DNA from 2 places in the Roseivirga misakiensis genome. Region 2 is predicted to be linked to the other one. Evidence: riboswitches for the same ligand, from Rfam matches in the RefSeq annotation. Region 2 holds a riboswitch; the other holds the start of a gene.
What was found. Region 2 has a riboswitch for S-adenosylmethionine ahead of BFP71_RS19525 (homocysteine S-methyltransferase family protein). Riboswitches for the same ligand answer to the same signal wherever they lie in the genome.
Positions count from the first base shown of each region.

Region 1: linked by a shared signal. The riboswitch ahead of metX (homoserine O-acetyltransferase MetX) and the one ahead of BFP71_RS19525 (homocysteine S-methyltransferase family protein) in region 2 are both predicted to bind S-adenosylmethionine.

Region 1 is NZ_MDGQ01000004.1:327,570-335,116, reverse strand. It holds gene metX (homoserine O-acetyltransferase MetX) at 1-963, opposite strand, end outside; SAM riboswitch class I at 1,126-1,248, opposite strand; gene accD (acetyl-CoA carboxylase, carboxyltransferase subunit beta) at 1,350-2,189, opposite strand; gene BFP71_RS07470 (TetR/AcrR family transcriptional regulator) at 2,363-2,944, shown strand; gene BFP71_RS07465 (3-oxoacyl-ACP synthase III family protein) at 2,950-4,023, shown strand; gene tpx (thiol peroxidase) at 4,093-4,590, opposite strand; gene BFP71_RS07455 (hypothetical protein) at 4,669-4,914, opposite strand; gene carB (carbamoyl-phosphate synthase large subunit) at 4,919-7,547, opposite strand, start outside.
Region 2 is NZ_MDGQ01000005.1:1,846,657-1,854,203, forward strand. It holds gene BFP71_RS15545 (DEAD/DEAH box helicase) at 1-221, opposite strand, end outside; gene metF (methylenetetrahydrofolate reductase [NAD(P)H]) at 332-1,285, opposite strand; gene metH (methionine synthase) at 1,315-4,002, opposite strand; gene BFP71_RS19525 (homocysteine S-methyltransferase family protein) at 3,995-5,023, opposite strand; SAM riboswitch class I at 5,068-5,172, opposite strand; gene BFP71_RS15565 (hypothetical protein) at 5,219-5,944, opposite strand; gene BFP71_RS15570 (hypothetical protein) at 5,946-6,692, opposite strand; gene BFP71_RS15575 (LVIVD repeat-containing protein) at 6,689-7,231, opposite strand; gene BFP71_RS15580 (Ppx/GppA phosphatase family protein) at 7,348-7,547, shown strand, end outside.

The DNA.
Region 1 (7,547 bases), on a different contig from region 2:
GTTTATGCCATCTGCTAAAACAGATTGCTCTGCTTTCGAAAAGAGTAAGTCTTCTTCTATTCCGATAATGAGCGCTTTAGCTTGCACCCGACTTAAGGCTTCTGCTATGGACTTATACTTTTTACTGATATCATGAAAGTCCATGGCTTGACTTAATGTATAATAGGTTCTTGCATCAAACCTGTTTCTAAGTTTCTCTCCTTGGTATCGCTGATAGCTTTCTGCCTCACTGATCTCATCAAAAGTTGCCTGCTGAGCCTGCGTTTTGTTAAAGGCCGTATCAGTTCTATAAGATGTCATCGCCATTGCGCGAGCAGCCTCCAAGCCTTTCCATCCACCTTTTGGAGAACTCGAGAAAAAGGAAGGATCGGCTTCAATTGCCATGCGCTGGGCTGATCTAATCGCTACACCCCATGGCGAACTTTTTGCCGACGAGGCAATCAGAGCGATATGTTTGAAAACGTCAGGTGATTCTACAGCCCATTCAATCACCTGTTGGCCACCCATAGACCCTCCAATGCCAAGGAAAATCTCATCGATGCCAAGATGATTCATTAAAAGCCCATGCGCCTTAACCATATCTTTAATGGTGAGCGTAGGAAATGACCTCAAATATCGCTCGCCAGTTTCAGGGTTAAAGTTTTTGGGGCCTGTGCTTCCATAGCACGATCCAAGTACGTTGGCACAAACAATAAAATGTTCATCTGGATTGATGAGGTTAGTAGATCCAATTAATCCTGGCCACCATTGCATTGGGTTTGCGTTTGCAGTGAGTGCATGGCAAACCCAAACCACGTTGTCTTTTTTAGCATTCAACCGTCCGAAAGTATGGTAGGCAATAATTGCCTCTTGTAGCTGCGTGCCACTTTCGAGCGTAAAGTCACTTGGGACTTTGAAGTATTTTAGCGAGGGGTTATCGATGGATTGTGATTCAACCGACCCCGTCTTTATAGCTGTAGACATTGTCAATTTACTTTAAGTAGGAAAGAGAAAAAGTGTAATCAGAGAATTGATCCAATAATTGAAGCCGGAATACAAATAATGCATTCGACAGCGCTTTTTATTAGATGAAGACTTTTAAAGAGGTGCGATTGCTCGCCTGAAATTAGATGTTGCATAAATACCAATTTATATTCTCCCGAATGTCACTCGACATCCTTTGGGATCAGGATTTAGCACCTTTCTCTAATATTAGAGGTGGTTGCTAGCGCTTCAAAGAGCCTGTCTCTCCACGCTTCTGTATAAATCGATTCATTTCGAAGCCCTGATTGGGCAGAATTGAATGACTTGCACTGCAAACCTAGCAGCACTTATTGATGATTCAAAAAAAGAAGTTGAAAAATTTAAATCTACTTCAACATTCGAAGTAGTGTAGTCAGTTTATTCTTTAAATCTCTTCTGTCTACGATAAAGTCTAAGAATCCATGGTCTAGCACGAATTCAGAGCTTTGAAATCCTTTAGGAAGATCCTTTCCGACCGTATCTCTGATAATTCTAGGACCAGCAAATCCGATCAATGCACCAGGTTCCGCAATGTTAAAGTCACCAAGCATTGCATAAGAAGCGGTCACTCCACCTGTGGTCGGGTCGGTAAGTAATGAAATATAAGGAATGCCTTGTTCTCCTAGTAGAGCAAGTTTAGCCGAGGTTTTAGCCATCTGCATTAAAGAGTAACCAGCTTCCATCATTCTAGCGCCACCTGATTTAGAAATCATCAAGAATGGTGTCTTAGTTTTGATGGCATGATCGATGGCGCGGGCAATTTTTTCTCCGACGACAGATCCCATTGAACCACCGATAAAGGCAAAATCCATACAAGAGACTACCAAATCTTCGCCATTCATTTTGCCATAAGCAGAGCGGACAGCGTCAGTTAAGCTAGATTTCTCCTGCCCAGCTTTGATTCTTTTTGGGTAGGGCTTGCTATCGACAAATTTTAGCGGGTCACCAGAACTCAGGTTTTCATCCAATTCAGTGAAAGAGTTCTGATCGAAAAGGATTTCGAAATATTCTTTAGAGCCAATTCGAACGTGAAAACCATCTTCTGGACTGACATAAGCGTTGTTTTTTAGCTCACGCGTATGAACAATTGTACCAGACGGTGTTTTGAACCACAGACCATCAGGAGCGTCTTTCTTCTGATCTGTTGGTGTTGTGATACCCTTAACTTTTCGCTGAAACCAAGACATAGTTTATGTTATCGTCCAAAATTTTTTAGAGAAAGGCAAAAATAGCCTAAAACTAGTGAGCCGCCAAAAAGAAAAGGCAAATCAGGAATGTTAGAAAAACTATACAAAAGACTTGGGCATGAATGATATTGTCTTTTCCTTTGTGACGGAATGAACGTTCATTCCGCACTAAAATGATCGATAAAAAGACAGTTGATAAGCGAAGTGTCATCCTTGAATCGACCTTAAAATTGCTCACTGAGCATGGTTTTCATGGTACACCTATCTCTATGATCGCACAGCATGCAGGTGTTGGCGCGGGAACTATTTATCGGTATTTCGAAAACAAGGAACAGTTGATCAATGAGCTATTTACCGCAATAAAAAGGCGAGTAATTAAGGCGATGCTGGAAGATTATCGGGAAGAGGGGAGCTTTCAGGAAAGGTTTAAACACCTCTGGCGCAATCTGATCAACTACTGTATTGGTAACCCTGAGGAATTTCATTTTGTGGAGCAGTATAGATACGCTCCTTTTGTGAGTAATGTAACTCGCGAAGAGACTTTTATCATTTTGGCACCCATCATGTCCTTTTTTATTGAGTCTAAAAGAGCTGGCGCAATGAAGGATTTACCCCTCTATACGATTGTTTCCTTGTTATATGGTCCAATAGTGTCTTTGTCTAAACTCCATATTGACCACAATCAATCTTTAACTGAAGAGCGTATCGATCAGGCGGCTGAGGCTTGTTGGGATGCCGTTCGTAAACATGAATAGTGAGTATGTCTAGTGTTGTAATTAATGGCGTCGGTAGTTGTATCCCCGAACGGGTAGTACCCAATTCGGAGTTCTTAAATGCTGAATTCTATCAAGAAAACGGAGAACCTTTTCCAGATGAGAATGAAGTGATCATAAGGAAATTCGAAAAGATTACTGGCATCAAAGAAAGGCGTTATGCTTTACCGGGCCAAAAAGCATCAGATTTGGGTGCCATTGCTGCCAAGCATGCGCTTGAAAACAGTAGTATAGATGGCAATGATCTCGATTACATCATCTTTGCGCACAATTTTGGTGATATGCGAAAGGATAATAACCGAATCGATATGATGCCGAGTTTGGCTGCTCGCGTAAAAGGTCAACTTGAAATTTCTAATCCGTCTACTTCTTGTTATGACATAATTTTTGGCTGCCCTGGGTGGGTTCAAGGTGCTATTCAGGCCACACAAATGATTAGGTGTGGTGATGCGAAGCATGTTATGGTGATTGGAGGAGAAACTTTGAGTCAAACTGTTGATCCGCATGATCGAGATTCAATGATTTTCGCTGATGGGGCTGGGGCTACTATATTTTCGGCATCCGAAAGCGAGAAGGGTGGCTATATTTCACAGTGTTCTAGGACTGATGCCTCTGAAGAACTTTGCTATTTAGCGATGGGACCTTCTTATAATGCTTCTTTAAATGATCATGGTGGGAGTTACATCAAAATGAAGGGTCGGAAAATTTACGAGTATGCATTGACTAATGTGGCTGATGCTATTAAATGTGCTATTGAAAAGGCTAATCTTGACCTAAAGGATATCAGTAAAATATTGATCCATCAGGCAAATGAGAAAATGGATGAAGCCATTTTGCATAAGCTATTTAAGTTATATGGCGTAATGGGAGACTCTAAACAACTCATGCCAATGACTATTCAGCGTTTAGGCAATAGTTCGGTAGCAACTATACCGACTATGCTAGACTTGATTCTTCGTGGTGAGCTAGATGATCACGCATTAGCCTCTGGAGATCATGTGATTTTTGCCTCTGTAGGTGCTGGTATGCATATCAATGCTATGGTTTACCAAATGCCTTAAGACTTTACGTATGAAATAAAAAGAGGGCCAATCCACTGGATTGGCCCTCTTTTTTTGATTTTTATCTTTCTATAAACTAGCTAAAGCAGCATCGTAATTTGGTTCTTGACCTATCTCAGGTACTTGCTCAGTGTAGATAACAGACCCTTCTGTGTTGATGACCACAATACATCTGGAATGTAAACCAGCAAATGCACCATCTGTAATTTCAAGGCCATAATCTTTTCCAAATTTGCCCGAGTTAAAATCAGAAAGCATCACAACATTTTCAATGCCTTCTGCACCACAAAATCTGCTTTGGGCGAAAGGTAAATCTCGAGAAATACATAAAACGCTCGTATTATTTAGATTCGCTGCAGTTTTATTGAAGTTTCTCACAGATGTAGCGCAAACGCCAGTATCAACACTTGGAAATATATTGAGTACTAGGTTCTGGCCTTGAAAATCTGAAAGTGTTTTAGCAGATAAGTCTACCGCCGTCAATTGAAAGTCTATTGCTGAATCTCCAATGTTAGGCAAGTTGCCATTGGTATTGGTTGGTGCTCCACCAAGTGTTATTTGTGCCATTTTAAAGGTTTTTTAAGATGATTATTCGTTGTTTGAATGATGTTTGAAGCAGCGTTTTAAGGAATATTATCTAGTCCGTTAATCTACTTCTTCATAATCAACATAATCTCCCCCTTTAAAGTTATCGGAAGACTTAGGATTTTTTTTCGAAGGTGCATACTCAACATTCACATTGCCACCACTGGGTCTACTCTTTCTTTGATCGTAATGACTGTTTCTTTGCTGTTCTTGTACTTGTCTATAAATCTTACCTATGAATGATTGAGAAATCAATCTAAAGATGAAAAGTAAGACAATTACAAATGTGATAACCTTGAAAATCATTTCTCTATCTACTCAGATATAAGTTTCGTTTGGAATAAATATCTAGGAAATGATCATCCATTAAGTCTTCTATAAAATAGATAGCCTCTCCGGTTGACTTCATTTCAGGCCCTAATTCCTTATTCACATTAGGGAATTTATGGAAAGAGAAAACTGGTTCTTTAATCGCGTAACCTCTTTTAACTGGTTTGAAATCAAAGTCTTTTAGCGTCTTTTCTCCCAACATCACCTTGGTGGCATAATTCACATAAGGTTCCTGATATGCTTTTCCTATGAATGGAACGGTTCTAGAGGCTCTTGGGTTGGCTTCAATGATATAAACTTGATCATCTTTCACCGCAAACTGAATATTGATGAGTCCTTTAGTCTTTAAGGCCAATGCAATTTTCTTAGTGTGCGCTTCTATTTGCCTGATCACAATATCGCCCAAACTGTAAGGAGGTAGTAGAGCATATGAATCACCTGAGTGAATTCCCGCTGGCTCTACATGTTCCATGATTCCGATGATGTAGACATTCTCTCCGTCACAAATCGCATCAGCCTCTGCTTCTTTTGCTCCTTCTAGGAAGTGATCTAACAAGACTCTATTTCCTGGAATATCTTTAAGGATATTCACAACATGTTCTTCCAGTTCTTGCTCGTTGATCACGATTTTCATGCCTTGCCCACCCAAAACATATGATGGCCTTACTAATAGTGGGAAGCCAATTTCTTTAGAAAGCTCAAGTGCATCGTCAGCATCTTCGATCACACCAAATTTTGGGTATGGGATGTCATTTTCTGCTAATAGCGTTGAAAAACGACCTCTGTCTTCTGCTAAATCTAGTGCTTCGTAGCTAGTTCCTATAATATTGATTCCGTACCTGTCTAATTTTTCGGCAAGTTTAAGCGCAGTTTGGCCACCAAGCTGTACAATTACGCCTTCAGGCTTTTCATGCAGAATGATGTCGTAGATATGTTCCCAGAAAACTGGCTCAAAGTATAGTTTATCAGCTGTATCGAAATCTGTCGAAACGGTTTCTGGGTTACAGTTGATCATGATTGTTTCATAACCACACTCTTTCGCGGCATACAAACCATGTACACAACAGTAATCAAATTCAATCCCTTGGCCAATTCTGTTTGGACCAGAACCTAAAACAATAATCTTTTTCTTGTCTGTGGCAATGGACTCATTTTCCTCGTCAAAGCTAGAGTAATAGTAAGGAGTTTGTGCCTCGAATTCCGCTGCACAAGTATCCACTAGTTTGTAGACCCTTTTAATGCCCAGGTCATGCCTTTTGTTGAAAACCTTACTCTCTACGCAGTCAAGAAGGTGTGCAATTTGCCGATCGGCATAGCCTTTTTCTTTGGCAATTCTGAGTAGTTTCTCTGGAAGTGTATCCAGCGTATGTTTTTGTATTTCCTTCTCAACGGTTATCAGCTCCTCAATTTGTTGTAGGAACCACTTGTCGATTCGTGTCTTCTTTTGGATAGTTTTGAATGGAATACCCAGTTTAAAAGCATCGTATATGTGGAATAGTCTGTTCCAACTTGGGTTTTCTAAACTATGTAGCAGTTTTGCCTGATCTTTCAGCTCTTTGCCATCGGCACCAAGACCATTTCGATTGATTTCTAGTGATTGACAGGCTTTCTGTAAGGCTTCTTGGAAATTTCGGCCGATACCCATGGCTTCTCCCACAGATTTCATTTGTAAACCGAGTTTTCGTTCCGAACCTTTGAACTTGTCGAAGTTCCAACGAGGAATTTTGACGATCACGTAATCCAAAGCTGGCTCAAAGAATGCCGAAGTTGTCCCTGTGATTTGATTATTAAGCTCGTCTAGATTGTAGCCGATCGCTAATTTGGCTGCCACTTTTGCAATAGGATACCCAGTTGCTTTAGAGGCTAATGCGGACGATCGCGAAACACGGGGGTTAATTTCAATTCCGATAATTTCGTCTGTATCAGGGCTCACAGAGAATTGAACGTTACAACCACCTGCAAACTGACCTATGGCATTCATCATAGTGATGGCCATATCTCGCATTTTTTGGTAAGTCGTATCAGGGAGTGTCATAGCGGGTGCCACGGTGATAGAATCTCCTGTGTGAACGCCCATTGGATCGAAGTTCTCGATTGAACAGATGATAATTACATTCCCGATATTATCCCTTAACAGCTCTAACTCGTATTCTTTCCAGCCCAGAATACTTTGTTCTAGTAGTACTTCGTGAATTGGCGAGGCATTTAAACCTCTAGTTAACAATTCATCGAATTCGTCTTTTGAATTAACAAAGCCACCACCGTAGCCTCCCAAGGTAAAGGAAGGTCTAATTACGAGTGGGAAACCAATTTCTTGCGCAATTTCTTTTCCTTTTAAGAATGAAGTTGCTGTAGATCCTTTACAGACACCGACACCAATTTCTTTCATTTTGAGTCGAAATTTCTCTCGATCCTCGGTGGTCTCGATTGCTTTAATATCAACACCAATGATTTTCACATTGTACTTTGTCCAGATGCCAGCAGCGTCACAATCAATTGCCAAATTCAATGCAGTTTGTCCTCCCATGGTCGGTAGGACCGCATCAATTTGATGTTTCTCTAGAATTTCAATGATTGACCTCTTAGTAAGTGGCTTCAGGTAAATATTA
Region 2 (7,547 bases):
ATTGGCTTTCTCTTACGCTGTTTCTCTTGGGAGAGAATCTCCAAAATGGGCAAAGTAAAACCAGCAGTTTTTCCTGTTCCAGTTTGCGCAGATGCTAATACGTCTTTACGATCGAGTATTACTGGAATAACTTTTTCTTGAATCGGAGATGGTTGATCGTAGCCAACTTTATCGATGGCATGTAATAAGGATTGGGATAATCCTAATGATTTGAATGTCATATCAATGGTTTATGAAATGACAACTCATACAAAGTTCCATTTCCAGGTGATGTGCAAAGGTAACTTGATTTAATAGGAATTAGCACATCTGCCTAAAGTATTAAATAGAATCAGAAGAGTGCTTCCGCAATGCGCTTAGTCACTTGTGATTTACTCATTGTATAATAGTGTAAACATGGTACGCCTGCCGCCTTTAGCTCTTTGGATTGCTGAATTGCCCATTCTATACCTACTTCTCGTGCTGATTGATTGTCTTTGCAGTCATCTAAGGCATCCACCAAATCATCAGGTAAATCCACATGGAATACACTTGGCAACACACTCATTTGTTTTAAGGCGGTAATTGGCTTTAAACCTGGAATAATCGGTACGTCAATCCCAGCGTTCTTGCATTTTTCTACAAAGTCGAAGTATTTCTGATTATCAAAAAACATTTGTGTCACGATATATTCCGCCCCCATGTCGACCTTTTGCTTCAAATATTTCAGGTCGGACTTTAAGCTAGGCGCTTCGAAATGTTTTTCTGGGTATCCGGCTACTCCTACACAAAAATCCGTCTCGTTTTGCTTGACTTCTTCATGCAGATACTCGCCGTTATTTAGATTGGTGACTTGGCGCAATAACTCACTTGCATAAGAGTGTCCATTAGGTTCTGGCACAAAACGTCCTTCTGATTTTATGGCGTCACCTCGTAATACGAGTACATTATCTATCCCTAAGAAATCTAGATCGATTAAAGCATTCTCTGTTTCCTCCTTTGAGAAACCGCCGCAGATAATGTGAGGAACCGCATCTACCCCATATTTATTGATAATGGCTGCACAAATCCCAACCGTGCCTGGGCGTTTACGCGTTGATACTTTTTCTAGCAGATCATTTCCGCGGTCCTTGTAAACGTACTCTTCCCTATGATAAGTAACATCGATAAATGGTGGCTTAAACTCCATCAAAGGATCGATAGCATTAAAGATACTTTGTACGCTTTCGCCTTTTTTCGGCGGGAGAATTTCAAAGCTAAACAGTGTCTCCCCTTTAGCTTTTTTTATATGATCTGTTACTTTCATTGCGTTTCGTTTGTGTTCAGGCTAGTTTTTTAGATATCGTAGGAAAGATTAGGCGCCAACCATTTTTCTACCTCATCGATAGACTTATTTTTCCTTTTGGCATAGTCGATCACCTGATCTTTTTCAATTTTTCCAAGTCCGAAATATTTTGACTCTTCATGCATAAAGTAGAAGCCAGAAACCGACGATGCAGGATACATCGCGAAGGATTCTGTCAAACTTATTCCGGTATTTTTCTCAACCTCTAGCAGGTTGAAAAGCAGTTCTTTTTCCGTATGGTCCGGGCAGGCCGGATAACCAGGTGCAGGACGAATTCCTTGATATTTCTCTTTTATTAAAGCTTCTCCATCTAAGTTTTCTGAGGCTGCATACCCCCATAATTCCTTCCTTACTTTTTCATGCATTAATTCTGCAAATGCTTCAGCCAGCCGATCAGCCACAGATTTGATCATAATTGAATTATAATCATCGTGTTCTTTTTCATATTGGGCGACAAGTGGTTCAATACCAACTCCCGCTGTCACTGCGAAGCCACCGATATAATCGATTTTTTCGCTTTCTTTTGACGCTACAAAGTCGGCTAAGGAGAGATTAGGCAAGTCTTTCCCCTTTTTACCTTGCTGCCTTAGCATATGAAAGGTTGTCAACAATTGTGATCTAGATTCATCGGCATACACCTCTATGTCATCACCCACAGCATTTGCTGGATATAAACCCACCACCGCATTTGCATATAGCAAATCTTGGTCAATGATTTCTTTAATCATTATTTGGGCATCATCATAGAGCTTTTTGGCTTCCTCACCGATGACTTTGTTCTCGAAAATCTGAGGGAATTTCCCTTTCAGCATCCAGGTAGAAAAGAAAGGCGTCCAATCTATATAGCGGCTGATTTCCTCAATTGAATAGTCTTTGAAGACCTTATTACCAAGAAACGAAGGTTTGATACTCGTTTTATGTTTCCAATCGATTTTTGTCCTATTCGATTTTGCTGACTCGTAGCTGATGTAGTTTTTTACTTGTTTTCTATTCGCATGATCTTCTCGAAGTTGTGTATACTCCGATTTCACACGGTTAAAAATGTTGTCGTATGTATCTGGACTGATTAATTCACCCGCCACTGGAACACTTTTCGAAGCATCTAAAACATGGACAACGGATCCTGAATAAACTGGATCAATTTTCACCGCAGTGTGAATTCTTGAAGTAGTAGCCCCACCGATCATCAATGGAATTTTCAATCCACGACGCTCCATTTCTTTCGCTACGTGTACCATTTCATCTAAAGACGGGGTTATCAATCCACTCAGTCCGATGGCATCGACATTTTCTTCGACCGCTTTGTCGAGAATCTGTTCTGCAGGCACCATCACCCCCATATCAACGATATCGAAATTATTACAAGCCAAAACTACGCCCACGATATTCTTTCCTATATCATGTACATCGCCCTTAACAGTGGCTAAGAGTACCTTATAAGCAGACGAAGTATCATTATTAGCCGCTTTTTCAGCTTCTAAATAAGGTAATAAGTAGGCCACGGCTTTCTTCATAACTCGTGCACTTTTCACCACTTGAGGCAAAAACATTTTACCACTACCAAATAGGTCACCCACTACATTCATTCCGTCCATTAACGGCCCTTCAATGACATGCAATGGCTTGTCATATTGCTGTCTCGCCTCTTCTGTATCTTCTTCTATAAACTCAACTATCCCCTTCACAAGGGCATGTTCAAGCCTTTTTTGAACAGATTCTCTCCTCCAAGAATCATCTTTGACCTGCTTTTTACCAGCGCCTTTAACAGTTTCGGCAAAATCAAGAAGCCTTTCAGTAGCATCAGACCTACGGTTTAGTAAGACATCTTCTACACGCTCGAGTAGGTCCTTGGGGATATCGTCATACACTTCCAGCATGGTAGGGTTTACAATACCCATATCCATTCCCTCTTTTATCGCATGATAAAGAAATGCAGAGTGCATGGCCTCTCGCACCTTATTATTGCCCCTAAAAGAAAATGAGACATTAGAAACTCCTCCACTTACATGAGCACCTGGAAGGTTTTCACGAATCCATTTTGTAGCTCGAAAGAAATCAGTGGCGTTATTATTATGTTCTTCGATACCAGTAGCAACTGGAAATATATTAGGGTCAAAAATGATGTCGTTTTGAGGAAAATTCACCACATCAATAAGTAGATCATATGATCGTTTACATATTTCCACTCTCCTTTCATAGGAATCTGCCTGCCCATGCTCATCGAACGCCATCACAATCACGGCTGCTCCATATCGCTTTACTTTTTTAGCTTGCTCAATGAATTTCTCCTCTCCTTCCTTTAAGGAAATTGAATTCACAACACCCTTTCCTTGAATACACTTAAGTCCCGCCTCTATAATTTCCCACTTAGAGGAGTCAACCATGATGGGAATTCTTGATATATCTGGTTCTGCGGCAATAAGGTTCAGGAACTTAATCATGGCCTGCTTTCCATCAAGCATTCCTTCATCCATATTCACATCAAGAATTTGGGCACCGCCCTCCACTTGATTTCTCGCGATCTCAAGTGCAGCTTCATAATTCTCTTCTTGAATTAGGCGTGCAAACTTTCTCGAACCTGTCACATTAGTACGCTCACCAACATTCACGAAATTTGACTCTGGTGTTACAATGAGTGGCTCAAGACCTGAAAGCTGAAGTGATACTCGATTAGTCATTTGATTCGGCTTTAGTCAAGAATTCTAATTGTGTCGAACGAGGAGTAACGCTTTTTGCTCTCTCTGCAATTAATTTGATATGATCTGGTGTAGTGCCACAACAACCACCTACAATATTCAAAAAGCCTTCTTCTAAGAAATCACCAACAAGAGAGGCCATTTGCTCTGGCGTTTGATCATATTCCCCAAACTCGTTCGGTAATCCAGCATTCGGATGAGCGCTAGTATTGAAAGGTGACTTTTTGGAAAGAATCTCAACGTAAGGTCTCAGTTGCTCCGCACCAAGCGCACAATTCAATCCAATAGATAGTAATGGCACGTGTGATAATGAGATTAAAAATGCTTCTGTCGTCTGCCCAGATAGCGTTCTCCCACTAGCATCGGTTATGGTACCTGAAACCATAATTGGCCATTGTCTACCTTTTTTATCGAATACATTTTCAATGGCAAACAGTGCTGCTTTGGCATTAAGGGTATCAAAAACCGTTTCAACTAAAAGAATATCTACACCACCATCAATTAAAGCGGTGACTTGTTCCTCATAAGCTTCTACGAGTGCATCATAGGTAACCGCTCGAAACCCTGGATCATTTACGTCTGGGGAAAGCGAAGCAGTCCTATTCGTTGGGCCCATTGAACCCGCCACAAATCGGGGTTTATTTGGTTCTTTTAAAGTGATTTCTTCCGCGACTTCTTTGGCAATTTTCGCCGAGTAATAATTGATGTCGTAAACGGCATCTTCGAGGTTGTAATCGGCTTGAGCAATTGTAGTTCCGCTAAATGTATTGGTTTCAACTATATCTGCTCCTGCTAGAAAATATTGCTTATGGATGTCTTTGATTATATCAGGGCGAGTAATTGAAAGTAAATCATTGTTACCCTTCAAAGGACTATCATGATCTTTAAATCGATCCCCTCTAAAATCCTCTTCTTCTAAATCATGCCGCTGGATCATGGTACCCATAGCCCCATCAAGCACTAAAATTCTTTCTTTTAGAATCTCTTTTATGCGTTTCGCCATTTTTTGTCTTTATGGCTTATCTCGAAAGTGGGAGAGTGAATTTATCGTCATCTTTTCCTCGATAGCTCGAGGCTAGGAATTAGCACCGGATATTACTCAGGTTGCTAAGACATCATAGGGCCTAGTCCCTCCGTCTTTCTCGATAAGCAAGGCAAATAAAAGCATAAAATGATTATCGAAGAACCGAAATCGAAATTATTTCAAATTGATTACCAGTTTAATATTTAAATTCATGGTAAGCAGAAATTCGTTATCGTCTTCACGATATAAAACACCGTAAGATCGGGCAAAATCTTCCGGCTTTCTGGCATCAGATGCCAAAGAACGGTGCATCATGCCAATGCCCCAATTAACTTCTAGGTCTACTGGTCGAATCAGTTCAATTAAAAACCCAATGTTTAGCCTAACGCCAATGTCTTGATGTCTTATGCCATAGGTAGCTCTTTGAAAGTACTCACAATTATCACCACAATCGAACTTGAATGTTCTCGTCCGATCGAACTCAATCTGGTTATAAAAAAGCTCAACCCCTAAGTAGGGACGGACATCTGGCCCAACTTGTCCTGAACCACTCAGAAACCTGAAAAATGAGTCTTTTCCATCTGTGTCTATTTTATAGCTCTTGAGCATTATGGAACTTTTGAAACCAGACTTTCCAGCAAAATAAGTCGCGTCATCTTCAAAAACATTTTGATCTCTAATCAGACCAAAAGTATAATCTACCGACAAACCTTCGCTTAAACGATGTTCGAGCCCCATGGTGTAGGCCGGAAACCTCCATATTAATTGAGATGGTATGAGCTTGAGCGAGAGAGCCGGTCCTTGTTTTTTAACAGAATCAACTTCTGTATAATAACTCTCTTGAGATAAGGCCGATACCCCGATTAACAAAGCAATAAGTGTAAGCAATTGTCGACGCATATCAATCGGTAATAAAGCTTCCTAAAACTCCTGTTAATGCTGTATCGCTGTAAGAGACATTGTAAATCCCGTTAGTCGTTCTAACAATCAAGTAGCCAGTGTTAGCAATAATATCTAATGGAACAGCTCCGTCAATTGTCAAAAAATCCATTTCGATCAGTTCTCCTTCGGCATTGAAGCTATACATTGTGAGGCCACCTTTTTCGCATACAAATAAAGATGACCCTCGAATTGCTAAACCAAAAGGTGATTCTGTACTATATACTTTCAAAACCGTAGGGTTTTCGATATCAGAGATATCAATAGCTTCTAACAAATCATCTGAACCCGCCCGGCAATCAGTTACTTTTAGCGTTGAAAATGCAATCCCATTTGATGCTACAACTGGATCGCATGCTGTTAAGTGATCATAAGTTGAGAGGATAGTCAATAGACCATCAGCATCGAATCCAAGAAAAATAACGGCTGCTGTACTACCTATCAGAATTTTATCCTCGTAAGGGAAAATAGTCTCCAATTGCCTAAATATTTGGAGTGTGTGTTTTTCTGATAATTCATCTGACGGGAGAATATCAAACTGTTTAACTTCAGAGCCATTGATGACAATTACTTGATTATTTGAAATTGTAAACTTCGCAAGAGAGCCTCCCACTCCTGTTCCCGATAGATTTGGGACAAATTCAGAACTGTCTTCGGCACAAGCAAAAACAAATATTAGCAGTAAAAAGGCTAAGAGTTTCTTCATCATCTGAAACATTTAGGAGCTTCGATTGTCGTAAGTACCCAGCCAATAATTTTGCCTTTCGAAAAATCAACACACTCAAAAAAGTAGCCTTCAAGAGGTGGTACCACAGTTTCTTCGCCATTAGTACTGAGAACATCCTCATTTCTCGATATGACCTGAACGTTTTCGGTATCGCTCACATCGATTGCCAATAACGAATTGAATTGATTTACATAAACAATACCATCCCGCAAAACCATGTTCTCACTACCCTGAACAGTCAAAAAGCCTCTGGCTAAGGGGTTTGTAGGGTCTGCATTATCGATTACATGTATACCTTTCCCTACATCATTCATTAGCAACAAGTCGCCTAATAAATAAATTTGCCCAGGGTTCTCAATAGGCCTAGCCGCGACTAGTTCAATTGCGTTTTCTGGGTCAGTCAAATAAACTGGTTTATAACCCACCACTTCTCCTTGAGGAAATTCTGGTAAAGAGCTTTCTATACAACTAAAACAGAGTAAGAGTATTAGAATAGAAATAGGGTAAAGCGATCTTTTCATAAAGTGACAGACTCTGAATAAATATATAAAAGTGCAACCATATTGCAAAAACGATAAATTGAGTTAAGGGAACATTTCTATTTATGATTTTATAAATTCATCAAAAACAAAAAAGATTGAAGTTAGCCGCCATTGATATAGGATCGAATGCCATCCGGTTTCAGGTCACCAATGTTATCAATCATGATGGTAAGCTATCTTTTAAGAAACTAGAGTACATTCGTTTTCCTTTAAGGCTCGGAAACGATGTTTTTAGAACTAATAGCATAAGTCCTGACAAGGCCGATCGCTTCTTCAGGCTTATGAATGCATTCAA